One region of the Pontibacter russatus genome, then DNA from elsewhere that is predicted to be linked to it. Evidence: riboswitches for the same ligand, from Rfam matches in the RefSeq annotation. Region 1 holds a riboswitch; each other region holds the start of a gene.
The links. Region 1 has a riboswitch for S-adenosylmethionine ahead of metH (methionine synthase). Riboswitches for the same ligand answer to the same signal wherever they lie in the genome.
Positions count from the first base shown of each region.

Region 1 (4,969 bases):
GTTCGGTACGTTGCCGCCTTTCTTGCCCTGCTGCCGCAGCGTGTGGAACTCTGTTAGCACGTTGGCACGGGCATCGTCGCTATATACTTCAATGGTATCATCGTCCTCCACATTGGCCGGGTATAAACCCACCACCGCACGCGCCTCCAGCAATTGGTTATTTACAATCTCCTGCAGCATTTGCTGCGCGTCGGCAAATAGCTTGCGCGCCTCCACGCCCAGATCCGCATCCTCCAGAATCTTCGGATACTGGCGCTTCAGTTCCCAGGTATGGAAGAAAGGCGTCCAGTCGATATAGGGCACAATCTCGGAAAGCGGGTAATTATTGAAAGCCTTGCTGCCCAGGAAGCTAGGTTTGACAGGCTGCGTGGCCGCCCAGTCTACCTTAAACTTGTTGGCGCGCGCCTCTTCGATGGTGGCAAAAGCGCGGTCTTTGGTACGGCTCAGGTGATCTTCGCGCAGCTTCTGGTACTCTGCTTTTATCTCGGCTATATAGGCATCGCGGTTGCTGCCCAGCAGGCTGCCCACCACCGTCACGCTGCGGGAGGCGTCGTGTACGTGTACCACCGGCCCGCTATACTGCGGCGCTATTTTCACGGCCGTGTGTACGCGGGAGGTTGTAGCGCCGCCAATCAGAAGCGGAATCTTCAGCCCGCGCCGCTCCATCTCCTGCGCCACATAGGTCATCTCATCCAGCGAGGGCGTAATCAGTCCGCTCAGGCCAATCATATCCACTTTCTGCGCCTCGGCCTCCGCCAGAATCTTGTCCAGCGGCACCATCACACCCAGGTCTATCACCTCATAATTGTTACAGGCCAGCACCACGCCCACAATGTTTTTGCCGATGTCGTGCACGTCGCCTTTCACGGTGGCCATCAGAATGGTGCCCGCCGTTGACTTGGACGTGTCGGAGGCCAGTTTCTCCTTCTCCATAAAGGGCAGCAGGTACGCCACCGACTTCTTCATCACGCGCGCGCTCTTCACCACCTGCGGCAGGAACATTTTGCCCGCACCGAACAAGTCTCCCACCACCGTCATACCGGCCATCAGCGGCCCTTCAATCACATCCAGCGTTTTTACGGCTCTCTGGCGGGCTTCCTCGGTGTCTTCCTCGATGTAATCTACAATACCCTTTACGAGCGCGTGCTTCAGGCGCTCTTCCACCGGGGCCTCGCGCCAGGCAGTATCAGCCTGCGCCGCCGCTTTTCCTTTGCCCTTGATGGTATCGGCATAGTTAACCAGCCGCTCCGTGGCATCCGGGTGGCGGTTAAAAATCACATCTTCAATCAGGTCGCGCAGGTCTTTGGGAATCTCGTCATATACGCCCATCATACCGGCGTTCACGATGCCCATATCCATCCCGGCCTGCACCGCATAGTACAGGAACACCGTGTGCATGGCTTCGCGCACCAGGTCGTTGCCCCGGAACGAGAACGACAGGTTGCTCACGCCACCGCTCACCAGGGCGTGCGGCAGGTTGGCCTTTATCCACTTCACTGCCTCCAGGTACTCTACCGCATAGTTGTTGTGCTCTTCTATACCAGTGGCAATGGCCAGTATATTCGGGTCGAAGATGATGTCCTGGGGCGGGAAACCCAGTTCCTCCGTTAAAATGCGGTAGGCGCGCCCGCATATCTCTATTCTGCGCTCGAGGGTGTCGGCCTGGCCTTCCTCGTCAAAGGCCATCACCACGGCGGCGGCACCGTACTGGCGCACTTTGCGGGCCTGTGCTTTAAAGTTCTCTTCGCCCTCTTTCAGGCTGATGGAGTTGACGATGGACTTGCCCTGCACACATTTCAGGCCCGCTTCCAGCACCGTCCACTTCGAGGAGTCGATCATGATGGGCAGCTTGGCGATGTCCGGCTCGGAGGCGATCAGGTGCAGGAAGTTGGTCATGGCCTCCTCGGAGTCCAACATGCCCTCGTCCATGTTCACGTCAATGATCTGGGCACCGCCCTCTACCTGCTGCCGTGCCACCGACAGGGCCTCTTCGAACTTGCTATCTACGATCAAGCGCGCGAATTTCTTGGAGCCGGTTACATTGGTGCGTTCCCCCACATTCACGAACAGCGTTTCTGGTGTGATGGTAAGTGGCTCCAGGCCGCTGAAGCGCGAATAAGCCGGCAGTTCCGGAACGACACGCGGTTTGTGCTGGGCAGAAAGCTCCGCGATGCGGCGGATATGATCGGGTGTGGTGCCGCAACAGCCACCCAGTATGTTCACCAAACCCTCCTGCAGGTATTCTTCCACCACAGCCCCCATTTCATCCGCAGACTCATCGTAGCCGCCAAAGGCGTTCGGCAAACCGGCATTTGGGTAGGCGCTGATGTGGACATCCGCGATGCGGGAAAGTTCCTGGATATGGGTTTTCAACTGACGCGCTCCCAAGGCACAGTTAAACCCGATGCTGATGATGGGCGCGTGGGAGATGGAATTCCAGAAGGCCTCCACCGTCTGGCCGGATAAGGTGCGGCCGCTGGCATCGGTAATCGTGCCGGATACCATGATGGGCAGTTCCTTGCCGCCGTACTGCACATATTGCTGCGCGGCATAAAGGGCGGCTTTGCAGTTCAGCGTGTCAAACACGGTTTCTATCAGCAGCACGTCGCAGCCGCCGTCTACCAAGCCCTTCACCTGCTCGTAATATGCCTCCACCAACTGGTCGAAGGTGATGGCGCGGTAACCGGGGTTGTTCACGTCCGGCGAGAGCGAGGCGGTGCGGTTGGTCGGGCCGATGGCGCCGGCCACGAAACGCGGTTTATCCGGGTTCTGCGCCGTGATTTCATCGGCCGCCTCGCGCGCCAGCCTCGCCGATTCGTAGTTCATCTCATATACCAGGTCCTCCAGGTGATAGTCGGCCATGGCGATGCGGGTGCCGCTGAAGGTGTTGGTTTCCACGATGTCGGCACCGGCCTCCAGGTACTCTTTGTGTATGGCCTTGATGATGTCGGGGCGGGTGATGGAAAGCAGGTCGTTGTTGCCTTTCAGGTCGCTGGGGTGGTCGGCAAAGCGCTCACCCCGGAAATCGGCCTCTGAAAGCTGGTAACGCTGAATCATGGTGCCCATCGCGCCGTCCAGCACGAGCACACGCTCCTTCAGTAATGTATGAATGGGATGGTTGGTCATGGTTGGTGTCGTCTTGCTTCTCATAAGTCTGCTGCGTTAGGCTTATCAAGAAGGACACCGGGGAGGAGTACATTCTTATCTTTTCCGGCACGCCGTGTCCGGAAGGGAATTAGCACCAAGCACTTACATGGTTGCTAAGACGTCGTAGGGCCCTGTCCCTCGGTCTTTCTTGATAAGAGGTTGCAAGTTAAGCATATATAGGCAGTATATAAAAATTTTGTTTCGCTAAATTATTCTGCGGGCTCCTTCAGCTATATATGAGTACGCTCCAGGCACTGCCCACCGCCTGGTTTGAATGCCCGCTTCGTGATAAAACTGCCCGTTTCGGGCGATGGTCTACAGAATGCGCCTGTTTATATAGTTTGCCCGCATGTTTCTAACGGAAAGGGTAACTTACTTACCGAGGCTCCGGAATTCCAACACTTAAATTTTAAGCTCAACCCAGCTTACAGGGCCGCTACCAAACCCGAACGCGATGCACTTTAAGACGATTTTCCTGAACGGCACCAGCGTGTTCCTGGGCCTTATCTTTTTCACCTCGGGCATGGCCAAGCTGTATTTCGAGCACAAATTTCCGGGGCTCATCGGGCCGGTGTGGCTGGAGGACAGGCTGGCGCAATATGGCCTGGGCCTCTTCGCCCGCTTCATCGCCTACTCGCAAATCACGGTTGGCTTTCTTCTGCTGACGCTGCGCTACCGCACCCTGGGAGCAATTGCCCTGCTGCCTATGGTCCTCAACATCCTGCTCATCACCATATCCCAAAACTGGCGGGGCACCCCGTACGTGCTCGCGTTCTTCCTGCTGCTGAACCTGGTGCTGCTCGCGGCGGAGGCACCCAAGCTGCTGCACCTGGCAGGCTTCAAAACAGCTTATATACCACCGGTTCCGGCAAGCTCGCCAGCTGTCTTCGGCCTGCTGTGGCTGGCAGGCTATTGCATTGTGCTCATCAGCATTCCCGTATCCTTTTACAGCCTGCCCAGCGGCTATATGCTCTCGGCGGCTGGCGTAGCGACCGGGCTCGTCTCCTACTTTAAAGGCGGCAGAGCTGGCAAGGCTGCCACAGCACGCAAAAGCAAACCCGTGGAATTTACTGCCCTCTGACACAAAAAAGAAAGGGTTGCCATATATGGCAACCCTTTCCCGCTAACGCTACTGCCGAGGCAGTTTGCTGCTGTACCTACGCTTCCGCCTCTACTTTGGGGAGCACAGAAACGTAAGAACGGTTTTTCTTACCCTTCTTGAACTGCACCACGCCGTCAGTCAGCGCGAACAGGGTGTGGTCTTTACCGATACCCACGTTAACGCTTGGGTGATGGGCAGTACCTCTTTGTCTTACAATAATGTTCCCGGCGATGATATTCTGTCCGCCGTAAATTTTAACACCAAGTCGTTTGGAATGCGACTCGCGGCCGTTATTAGAACTACCTGCTCCTTTTTTGTGTGCCATGTTTCTTTAACTTTAACCCAGGTCAGCGAAGCGGGCCCGGAAAGATTTCACGATAAATTTCTTCTTACTGCTTATCCAATGCTCTCGATCAGGACTTTAGTGAAGTGCTGGCGGTGGCCGTTCTTCTTCTTATATCCCTTTCTTCTCTTCTTTTTGAAAACGATCACTTTGTCGCCTTTCACGTTGCCAAGGATTTTACCAACCACTTTAACACCGCTCACGAAAGGAGCGCCCAACGTAACAGTTCCGTTATCATCAGTAAGAAGAACATTGGCGAACTCAACGGCGTCACCATCATTGCCGGAAAGCTTGTTAGCGTAGATGAACTTGCCGCTCTCTACTTTGGTCTGTTGACCTGCGATTTCTACAATTGCGTACATCAGCTTCAATGTATA
Region 1 covers NZ_CP047984.1:2,702,964-2,707,932, forward strand. Annotated here, with positions in the region: gene metH (methionine synthase) at 1-3,150, opposite strand, end outside; SAM riboswitch class I at 3,199-3,305, opposite strand; gene GSQ62_RS10860 (hypothetical protein) at 3,602-4,228, shown strand; gene rpmA (50S ribosomal protein L27) at 4,305-4,574, opposite strand; gene rplU (50S ribosomal protein L21) at 4,646-4,954, opposite strand.

Region 2 (4,969 bases), 1.5 Mb from region 1:
CTCGTAGTCGTCGGTGGTGCGGGAGGTCATGTGGATGTGCGGGTCTATGAGCATCAGGTTTTGCGTATTCATATATGTTTTATAACGGATGTGAGCGTATGGATTACTTTTGATTTAGCCTTCTATATCAGTCCGGCGGCCGATGGGATTCCGGTTCGTTTAGGTTCTGTCAACCTTGTAGGGCTCCTGCATCGTGGCGTTGCGGCCGATGTAGCCCCAGTTCAACTCGCCGCTTTCCACCTGCTGCTTCAGGTCTGGGTGGCTGTTCAGCAGTTCCCGGGCCGGTCCGAAGCTGCTCTGGGCGCAGGCCAGCGCAGCGGCCTCGCGCTCCAGCTCGTCGGGCTGCGAAAAAAGCCTTTGGATGTCGTGGATGGTGTGCTCGTCTATAAAAGGGCCTACGGTGCGCCACAGTTCCGGCGACACTGGCCGGCCGGCGGCCCAGCGCTCGTGCGCGTAGTCGGAGAGCATGCGGGTGAGCTCGGAGTTGCTGCGCTGGTCAAGGCCATGGATGCGGTAGAGCGGCTTGCCCACAAACAGCGTCTTGAGCACGAGCTGGTTCCAGGCGTCTTCCTCCATATACTCAGAGGGGAAGGGGTTATCCAGGGCCACGGCCTCGTACACGTCACCAATGTTGGTGCGCACGCCCTCCGAGGCCCTTTTGCTGAATCGCTCCGGGTAAGGCAGCAGGGGCAGGCTGCCATACAGCGCCACCTGCTCGCCCATATCCGCCGTTCCGAAAAGCGTCTCGACCTGCTTCACAAAGGCGTCGGCGTCCTGCGCGGGTAGCGAGAGCAGCAGCAGCGTGCGGGCTGCCTGGTCGGCGGTCCAGCGGCTGGGGTTGAAGCCTGCCCGCAGGGCATCGGCCTGCGCTAGATCAGCTTCTGTCAACTGCAGGTGCTCTTTGCCCACGAAGCGCGGCGCGGCGCTGAAGGCGAGGTAAAAGTCTTTCTCCTTTGCGGACCCGGAGCTTACCAGTTCGGTTTTCTGCGTGAGCCATGCACGGCCTTGCGGCGTGGTGCTGCGCTCGAAGATGCCTTTCAGAAATGCTTTGGTTGCGGAGATGTCTGCCTGGTACACGGTATGATCTGGTTTAAGGTAAACAACAAACTAAGGTACAGGTGTTTTCGGTATATAGGCTGCTGGCAGCCGCCCCAACGGCATCCGTACTGCGCTGCGCCAGGGCCCGGCAAACCGGTAACCAGCCTGATCCCGCTGCTGCGGACTAGGTAGAAAGTTTAAACATTGAATAAAAGGGTGCCATGCGGCGGGGCAGGCAGGCGACGCGGCCTCCTACAATACCCCTATGCTGTTGCAACAAGCACCCACAGGTAAAGATAAAAAGAATGATGCATATATATAAACCTACAGGAGAGGAAATATTAGCCGCCGCCGGAAAGTCGTTGCCGGACGTGCTGGCCCCACACCTGCAAGTGCTCTTCTGCGGCATTAATCCCGGCCTCTACAGCGCGGCCACCGGCTATCATTTCGCCCGCCCCGGCAACCGCTTCTGGCCCACCCTGTACCGGGCCGGCTTCACGCCGCGCCTTTTCCAGCCACACGAGCAGGGCGAACTGCTCACCTACGGGTATGGCGTCACCAACTTCGCGGCGCGGGCCACGGCGGCGGCGGCAGAACTGAGCCCGGCAGAACTGCGGGAGGGAGGGGAACTGCTCCGGCAGAAGGTGTTACTTTATCAGCCACAAGCCCTGGCGGTGCTGGGGATTACGGCGTACCGCACCGCCTTTGGGTTGCGCGGGGCAGTGCTGGGGCTGCAGCCGGAAAGAATCGGAGAGACGGAACTGTGGGTGCTACCAAACCCAAGTGGCCTGAACGCCCACTACCCGCCCGCTGCACTTGCCAGGGCATACGAGGCATTCAGACTGGCGCTGAAGTGTGATTAGACTAAAAGCAGTAAAACTAAAAGCCACTGCTGCGGATTATGCTCATAACCAAACCTTTTCTGCGGAGCAGGCTGCTGAGGGGGCGTGGCAGTTGCCCTGTATATGGGCAGAACAGCTTATTTTATATGAGAATATGGATCATGAAATTAGGGGTAAGGGTATAGAAGATTTAACTGTATATACATTATAATTACATTCACCCTTAAAATAATACTCTATACACAGATTTGAAATACTATTGCAATTATACGTTAACCAGTTGAACTATACTGCTTTCTGCCTTGTCTCCTTTATATAACCACTAAAATTTTTAAAGACTGCTATGAAGGAATTAGAAAGAATCGAGAAGGGACTCAACAAAAGCAAAACTTTACTCTACAAAGCTGACCAGCAAGGGCTTGCCTGCTCTTTTGTGAATGGGGGACTGGTGATTGATTCTTTCGTGATTCAGGATGATGTGCTGGCAGACGCTCTTTCCAAAAAAGGAATGAACGGCGTGGTGGAAGGAACGAACTTCGAGCTGCTGAAGAGCAATTACTCCTGGTTCTCCGTTCACGTGAAAACGAAGAGAGTCTACAGGCAGCTTGAGAAAGGCTCCGAAGCAATGGCTTAAACCTTACACTGAAACAGCTGCGCGCTGCAGGGCAAGCAGAGACTGTTTATATATCAGCAAAGGCCCTCCCCGTATACGGGGAGGGCCTTTGTGCATTTGCAGCGTAGAGATGTTTACGAAGGTGTGCCGGCATCACGTTGAACGTTGTTGACGCGAGTGTGCTGTTCATATGAGGTAGGGGCGTGGCCGCCGCCGGAATTTATCAAGACACTGCTTTTCCATATATAATCTTGTGTGGCTGGCAAGGTACAACTGACAGAGAAAGTTGTTTGGGCGGTGACGGCGCCATATATAGCCTGGCGGGCGGGGAGCGATGGAACAAAAAGCCGCCGATTTTGTTGATAAACCTGAAATTCAGGCCGCTGAGACGTAGGCCGCTGTCCGGCCAATCACCGCCTGTAACGCCCCTATGGCTGTGCAGCCATAGGGGCTGAAACGGGAGGAACGAAAATAATCTCCGGATTTTTATCAATTTGATATACAAGTGAGATTTATTTTTTACTTTTGTGAAGAATACTATTGCTACCCGCAATAAATTTATAGACGAAGAGGCGAGAGAACAGGCTCTTAGAACCTCTGGCAACCATCCTAACGGAAAGGTGCCACATCCTGCCCGACAAAGGGGAAATATAAATTAGAGAACCATGAACAAAACATCAGGCACTTTCCCATTCACCCGCTTTCCTCATCCTGACAATCTTGCCGCATCGCTGCCTGTGATGTGCTGTTGTTGCTGCCGTTCATCCTTCTAACTAAAGTGACGCCCGCCCGTGCCGGCACAGGCATGCCGCAGGAAGCAGGGGAACGCATCACCCGCCCATTTTTTAACAACACAGGAAGCGGCGCAGCCACAAGTTTATGACATCTACCATTGTCTCCTTTATCATATATAACAAAGCCTCCGGCCTTTTGCCCGACGGTGCGCGGCGCGGCACTTGTGGCTGTTGTTGAATGCCCCTGCCTATATGGCTGCCTCTGTGTGCTTTGCGGCAGGCACTTCTGGACCCTCATAATTTAAATAGCAACCCGAGCAGAAGCCTTGACCGGCTCATCCACTAAAATACTTTTGTATGCAAACCTTTAGATCCGAAATAGAGAACCCGATAGTTGAGAAGGATATCATTGAGCTGGAGAAGAAAATCCGCATGTACCGCACCGGCAAGATGCAGGAAGACAAGTTCAAGAGCCTGCGCCTGGCGCGCGGTATATATGGCCAGCGCCAGTTGGGGGTGCAGATGATCCGCATCAAGCTGCCTTTTGGCCGGGTCACCACAAAACAGCTTCTGCATATAGCCGGCATCTCGGATGAGTACTCTACCGGCAACCTGCACCTGACCACGCGCCAGGACATACAGCTTCACTTTGTGAGCCTGGACAGGACTCCCGAGCTCTGGACCCGACTGGATGAGGAGGACATTACCATCCGGGAGGCCTGCGGCAACACCGTGCGCAACGTGACGGCGTCGCCGGAGGCGGGCATCGACCCGAATGAGCCTTTTGATGTGTCGCCTTACGCCGATGCCACCTTCCGCTACTTCCTGCGTAACCCGATTTGCCAGGAGATGGGCCGCAAATTCAAGATTACCTTCTCTTCCAGCGACCGCGACACCGCCATGAGCTATATCCACGACCTGGGCTTTATACCTAAAGTGCAGGAGGTGAACGGAAAACTGGTGCGCGGCTTTAAAGTGGTGATCGGGGGCGGCCTGGGGGCACAGCCCATGCTGGCGCAGCCGATGTACGAGTTCCTGCCCGCCAACCAGGTGATTCCGGTGATTGAGAGTGTGATCCGGGTATTTGACCGCTATGGCGAGCGAAGCAACCGCAACAAGGCCAGGTTCAAGTATGTGATCAGCAAGATAGGGCTGGACGAGGTGATGCGCCTGATAAAGGAAGAGACCAGGGCGCTGAAAGTACACAGCTTTGAGGTGGATGAAACCGTGGACTTCACGCCTGCGCTCCCGGCCCCGAAAGCCATCCCGGATTATATCATTGAGAACACGGAAAAGTATGACGCCTGGCTCAAAACCAACGTCTTCGCCCAGAAGCAGGAGGGCTACTTTGGCATCTATATAAAAGTGCCGACCGGCGACATCAGCTCCGACACAGCCAGAATACTGGCTCCGTTGGTGCGCGACTTTGCCGGCGACGAGATACGCGTAACCCAGAACCAGGGGCTGCTGCTGAAGTATGTGAAGCAGGAGGCGCTGCCCTACTTCTTTGCGCAACTGGAGGCCCTGAACCTGGCGGAGCCGGGCTTCGACAGCGTGGCCGACGTTACCACCTGCCCCGGCACCGACACCTGTAACCTGGGTATTTCCAACAGCACCAATTTTGCCAAAGTGCTGGAAGACATCATCATCGGGGAGTACCCGGAGCTGATCTTCAACACCGACATCAAAATTAAGATAAGCGGCTGCATGAACTCCTGCGGACAGCACGGCATCAGCAACAT
Region 2 covers NZ_CP047984.1:1,175,605-1,180,573, reverse strand. Annotated here, with positions in the region: gene GSQ62_RS04890 (TatD family hydrolase) at 1-72, opposite strand, end outside; gene GSQ62_RS04885 (EboA domain-containing protein) at 160-1,077, opposite strand; gene mug (G/U mismatch-specific DNA glycosylase) at 1,344-1,901, shown strand; gene GSQ62_RS04875 (hypothetical protein) at 1,894-2,091, shown strand; gene GSQ62_RS04870 (hypothetical protein) at 2,224-2,514, shown strand; SAM riboswitch class I at 3,049-3,150, shown strand; gene GSQ62_RS04865 (nitrite/sulfite reductase) at 3,585-4,969, shown strand, end outside.
Region 2: another riboswitch for S-adenosylmethionine. It lies ahead of GSQ62_RS04865 (nitrite/sulfite reductase); the one in region 1 lies ahead of metH (methionine synthase).

Region 3 (4,969 bases), 1.5 Mb from region 1:
GGTGCATATAGACGGCTCTCCTGAGATTGGCGGCCACAACGCAGGCGCCCGCCCGATGGAGCTGCTGCTGATGGGACTCGGCGGTTGCAGCGCCATCGACATCATCCAGATACTCAAGAAGCAGCGCCAGCAAATCGATTCGTTCCGCATTAAAGTAACGGCAGTGCGGGAGGCCGGGGCGGTGCCCTCCCTGTTCAAAGAGATTCATGTGCATTTTACGCTGAGAGGCCCGCTGGAAGAAGAGCGGGTAGGAAAAGCAGTCAGCCTCTCGATGGACAAGTACTGCTCAGTAGCCGCCATTCTATATAAAACCGCCACCATCACGCACAGCTTTGAAGTGGTGGCAGGCTGAGGAGCCAGCTATATATAAATCTATTCAGGCATATATAAAAGAGGCCGCTGCAGGATTACCCGCAGCGGCCTCTTTTATATATGGTTGGTCTAAGACCTCTCAGTGTCTATGCTTTAAATCATGTAATTGAGCTCACTCTCATGCGACACCGTAGCTACCATGCCAGCCCCCACCGTGGTGTAGGAAGTTTCATCTACCAGGATAAAGCCGCCGTTGGAGCGGTTCTTCAGGTACGGGTCCACCAGCAGGGGTGTGGCGGTGCGCACCTGCACACGGCAAACGTCATTTAACTGCACCTGGTCCACGTCCTCGATGCGGTCAAGGGTGTTTACATCCACCTTGTACTGTATCTGCCGGATAACGGCGCGCGTTTCGGTGGCGTTGTGGCGAAGCAGCAGCTTAGCGCCCGGCTTCAGCGCCTTTGCGTCCATCCAGCAAACCAGCGCCTCAAACTCCTTCGTCACGTCCAGTTCCTCTTCCTGCTTCACAATCACGTCGCCGCGGCTGATGTCCACGTCATCCTCCAGTTGCAGCACCACCGACTGCGGCGCAAATGCTTCCTCTAACACCTTGCCGCCCAGTTCCACCGACTTGACAGTAGATGTCTGGCCCGATGGCAGCACGATCACCTTATCGCCTTTGCGGTAGATGCCGCTGATTACCTTGCCGGCATAGCCCCGGTAGTCGTGGTGCTCGTGTGTGTGCGGGCGTATCACGTACTGCACCGGGAAACGGGAATCGTCCAGGTTAAAGTCCTGCGACACAGGCACCTGCTCCAGATGCTCCAACAGGCTCGGGCCGTTGTACCACGGCATGGCCGCGGATCGGTCCACGATGTTGTCGCCTTTCAGGGCGCTCACCGGAATAAACGTGATGTCTTTGGATGTCAGCTTCTTGGAGAACTTCCGGTAGTCCTCTACAATCTGGTTATATACGTTTTCATCAAAACCAACCAGGTCCATTTTGTTGATGCAGATAACCAGGTGCGGAATGCCCAGCAAAGAAGAGATGATGGAGTGGCGGCGCGTCTGCTCCTGCACGCCATGGCGCGCGTCTACCAGTATAATGGCCAGGTTGGAGTTAGAGGCACCCGTCACCATGTTGCGGGTATACTGGATATGGCCCGGCGCATCGGCGATGATAAACTTGCGGCGCGGCGTGTTGAAATACTTGTAGGCCACGTCGATAGTGATGCCCTGCTCACGCTCCGCCTTCAGGCCGTCCGTCAGCAGCGACAGGTCTACCTCGCCGTCCTCGTTTACCCTGCCGGAGCTTTCAATTGCCTCCAGTTGGTCTATGTATATCTGCTTGGTGTCGTACAGCAAGCGGCCGATGAGGGTGCTTTTTCCGTCGTCCACGCTGCCTGCGGTAATAAATCGTAATATATCCATCTTAAAAGTATCCTCCTTTTTTTCGGTCCTCCATGGCGGTTTCCGACAGTTTGTCGTCAATGCGGGTAGCGCCGCGCTCGCTTATTTTTGATTCTATGATTTCAGCGATCACCGAGTCGATGTCGAAGGCGATGGACTCCACGGCGGCAGTACAGGTCATATCCCCTACAGTGCGGAAACGCACCTGGCGCTTCACCACCTCGTCTTCCGGCTCGCGGTAAATAAAGTCCGACCAGGCCATCAGCTTGCCGTCGCGGATCAGGCAATCGCGCTCATGCGTGAAGTAGATGTTGGGCAGGGTGATTTCCTCACGCTTGATGTAGTTCCACACGTCCAACTCCGTCCAGTTGCTGATCGGGAAGGCGCGCACGTTCTCACCCAGGCTGATACGGCCGTTGTAGATGTTCCAGAGCTCGGGGCGCTGGCGCTTCGGGTCCCACTGGCCGAACTCGTCGCGTACCGAGAAGATGCGCTCCTTGGCGCGGGCCTTCTCCTCGTCGCGGCGGGCCCCGCCGATACAGGCGTCAAACCCGAATTCCTCGATGGTCTCCAGCAGGGTATAGGTCTGCAGGCCGTTGCGGCTGGCATAGCGGCCCACCGGCTCCGTGAGGTTCTGCTTTTTGATGGTGTCCTCTACGTGGCGCACAATCAGTTTCTCGCCCAGCCTCTCCGCCAGCTCGTCGCGGTACCGGATGGCCTCCGGGAAGTTGTGGCCCGTGTCGATGTGTACCAGCGGGAACGGGAACTTGCCCGGCCGGAAAGCCTTCTCGGCCAGACGCACCAGCGTGATGGAGTCTTTGCCGCCTGAAAACAGGAGAGCCGGTTTCTGGAACTGGCCCGCTACCTCGCGCATGATATGGATGGCTTCCGCCTCCAGCTGGTCGAGGTAATCTAAATATCTCTTCGTCATATTTTAATTGTTCAATTGCTGTATTGTTAAATTGTTGAAAATTCAGGTATATGCTTCCAACCATTTAACAATCAAACCATTTAGCCTTTTAATTAACGTGCGTGCAGCCCGCACTCTTTCTTGGAGTCGCTCTCCCACCACCAGCGTCCTGCCCGGAAGTCCTCACCCTCGGCGATGGCGCGGGTGCAGGGGGCGCAGCCGATGCTCACAAAGCCTTTGTCGTGCAGCGGGTTGTAGGGGATATGGAGCTGGCGCACGGCCTCACGCACGGCGTCGAAAGACCAGGTCAGGAGCGGGTTGTACTTGATCATCTGGAAACCCGGGTCCCACTCCAGCAGCTGCAGGTCGTGGCGGGCGTCGGACTGCTCGGCCCTGATGCCGGTAATCCAGAGTTGCACACCCTGCAGCGCGCGCTTCAGCGGCTCCACCTTCCGGATATAGCAGCACTGCTTGCGGTTCTCCACCGAAGCGTAAAAGCTGAGCGTGCCTTTCTCTGTCACCATCTGCTCCACGGCCTCGTGCTGCGGGAAAAAGACCTCTATCTTTTTGCCGTAGTGCTCGTTGGTTTTGTGCAGCAGGTTGTAGGTTTCGTTGAAGAGGCGGCCGGTGTCCAGTGAGAAAACGCGGATCGGCAGGTTGTTCTCGAATATATAATGCGTGATGAGCTGATCCTCGATGCCGAGGCTGGAGGAGAAAGCGATCTGCCCCGGAAACTGGGCGGCCAGTATGGCGAGGCTCTCTTCTATGCTTTTGCCCTCCAGCAGGCCGAGCAGGGCCGGCATCTTGGTTTCTAAAGCTGATATCTGACTCATGTTGAAATATTAAATCTTAGTGGGTGTTCGTATATATGCCTTGCCTATATCCCTGTGGTATAACCAGTTCCGTTGCTCGCCCGTGCAAATTAAGCCAAAGGGCGGCGTTGCCTGATGAATAACCGAAACAGCATGGGAAAAAGGAACACCTTGCGGCGCAAAAGTACTGAGGGGTTGCATCTGAGGCAACAGATCCGGCAAGTTAGCAGCACTGCATACAGCAGCAACAACAGTAAAAAGCAGGGGTGTTGCGGAAATATGCCGAGGCAGGAAGGGTGGCAGCAAGGTGGCTACCGGAAACAAAAGGCGATGTGTAAGCTGTAGTTTGCATTATATCTTAAATTTATATGCTCCCGCCCCGCGGGATAGGACTTGGCACCTTCCCAAACGGGTGGTTGCCAGAGGGTCTTGGAGCCTATTCTCTCGCCTCTTCTATATAAATTTTACTGACGCTCAGGTCAATTATTAGTCAATTCGTAATTGAAGTACAAATTTAAGGCTTTTTTTGTTCAACTGCCTACTATGTAAGCGAAAATAAATTAACCGGGGCAGCAAAACCGAAGGCGCCGCCCCGGCTTTGGCAGCCGTCAGGCGGACAGCCGGGCCACGTACTTCACCAGCGAACGCTTGGCGATGGGCAGCAGCGAGTGCTCCAGGGGCACCGGTATCCGAGACACCACGGCAAAGGTGGCGGGGTTTGGCAGCGCCTGCCGTTCGCGCAGCAGCTGCCCCTTCAGGTTTTCGTGCGTCTGGGCCAGCCCGCGGCGCACTGTCTGCAGCAGCTGTGTGTTTATGCCCCTGTACTTTTCGTACGCGTTCTCAAAAACGGTCATGCGGTATATATAAACATGCGTTTCCTTGCCCGGGAAAGCATCCAGGAACAGATAGCCTTCGTCGTGGTACATGGGCGTGATGCCGACGGGGCTGATTTCGAGGTGGCGCTCCACAAAATCATACAGTTCCTGCCCAGACGCCACCGTCTGGTTGAAGCGCGGCGCGGCGTACGCGATAATCTCCTCGATCTGCTGCATCGTTTCGTCGTCTTCCACAATCTTCTGGTACACCAGCTCCAGCTTTTCGAAATCGGCGCGGCTGATGCGCTTGGGGAACGTCTCGTAGACCAGTTGCTTGTGCTCCTTCACCTGCAGCAGGTGGCGGTAGTGCATGATCAGGTCCGACAAGACGGGGTAGAGGCGGCGCTGGCCGAACTCGGTTTTGGCGGCTTTGAGGTAGGCCAGCAGCATGTACTTTTTGTACTCAAAATCGATGAGCCCCTCTGTAAGCCAGTTGATAGGTAGGGTTTTCATAAGCCTCCAACTTAATAGATTTTTTCTAAGAAACTGTTTCAGAACCTAAATGGGGTGAATAAATAAAGTTCTCACTTTGGTTAGGAAAGTTGAACGACCAACTATTCAAAACCTAGGTGATCACCAACTAAAAGAAAGAAAAAGGGGGCAGATATCCAAGCGACATGAGTAAGAAGGGCTGGGAGAGATTCAAACAG
Region 3 covers NZ_CP047984.1:1,166,483-1,171,451, reverse strand. Annotated here, with positions in the region: gene GSQ62_RS04850 (OsmC family protein) at 1-352, shown strand, start outside; gene GSQ62_RS04845 (sulfate adenylyltransferase subunit 1) at 466-1,743, opposite strand; gene cysD (sulfate adenylyltransferase subunit CysD) at 1,745-2,653, opposite strand; gene GSQ62_RS04835 (phosphoadenylyl-sulfate reductase) at 2,746-3,465, opposite strand; SAM riboswitch class I at 3,806-3,908, opposite strand; gene GSQ62_RS04830 (hypothetical protein) at 4,053-4,772, opposite strand; gene GSQ62_RS04825 (transposase) at 4,937-4,969, shown strand, end outside.
Region 3: another riboswitch for S-adenosylmethionine. It lies ahead of GSQ62_RS04835 (phosphoadenylyl-sulfate reductase); the one in region 1 lies ahead of metH (methionine synthase).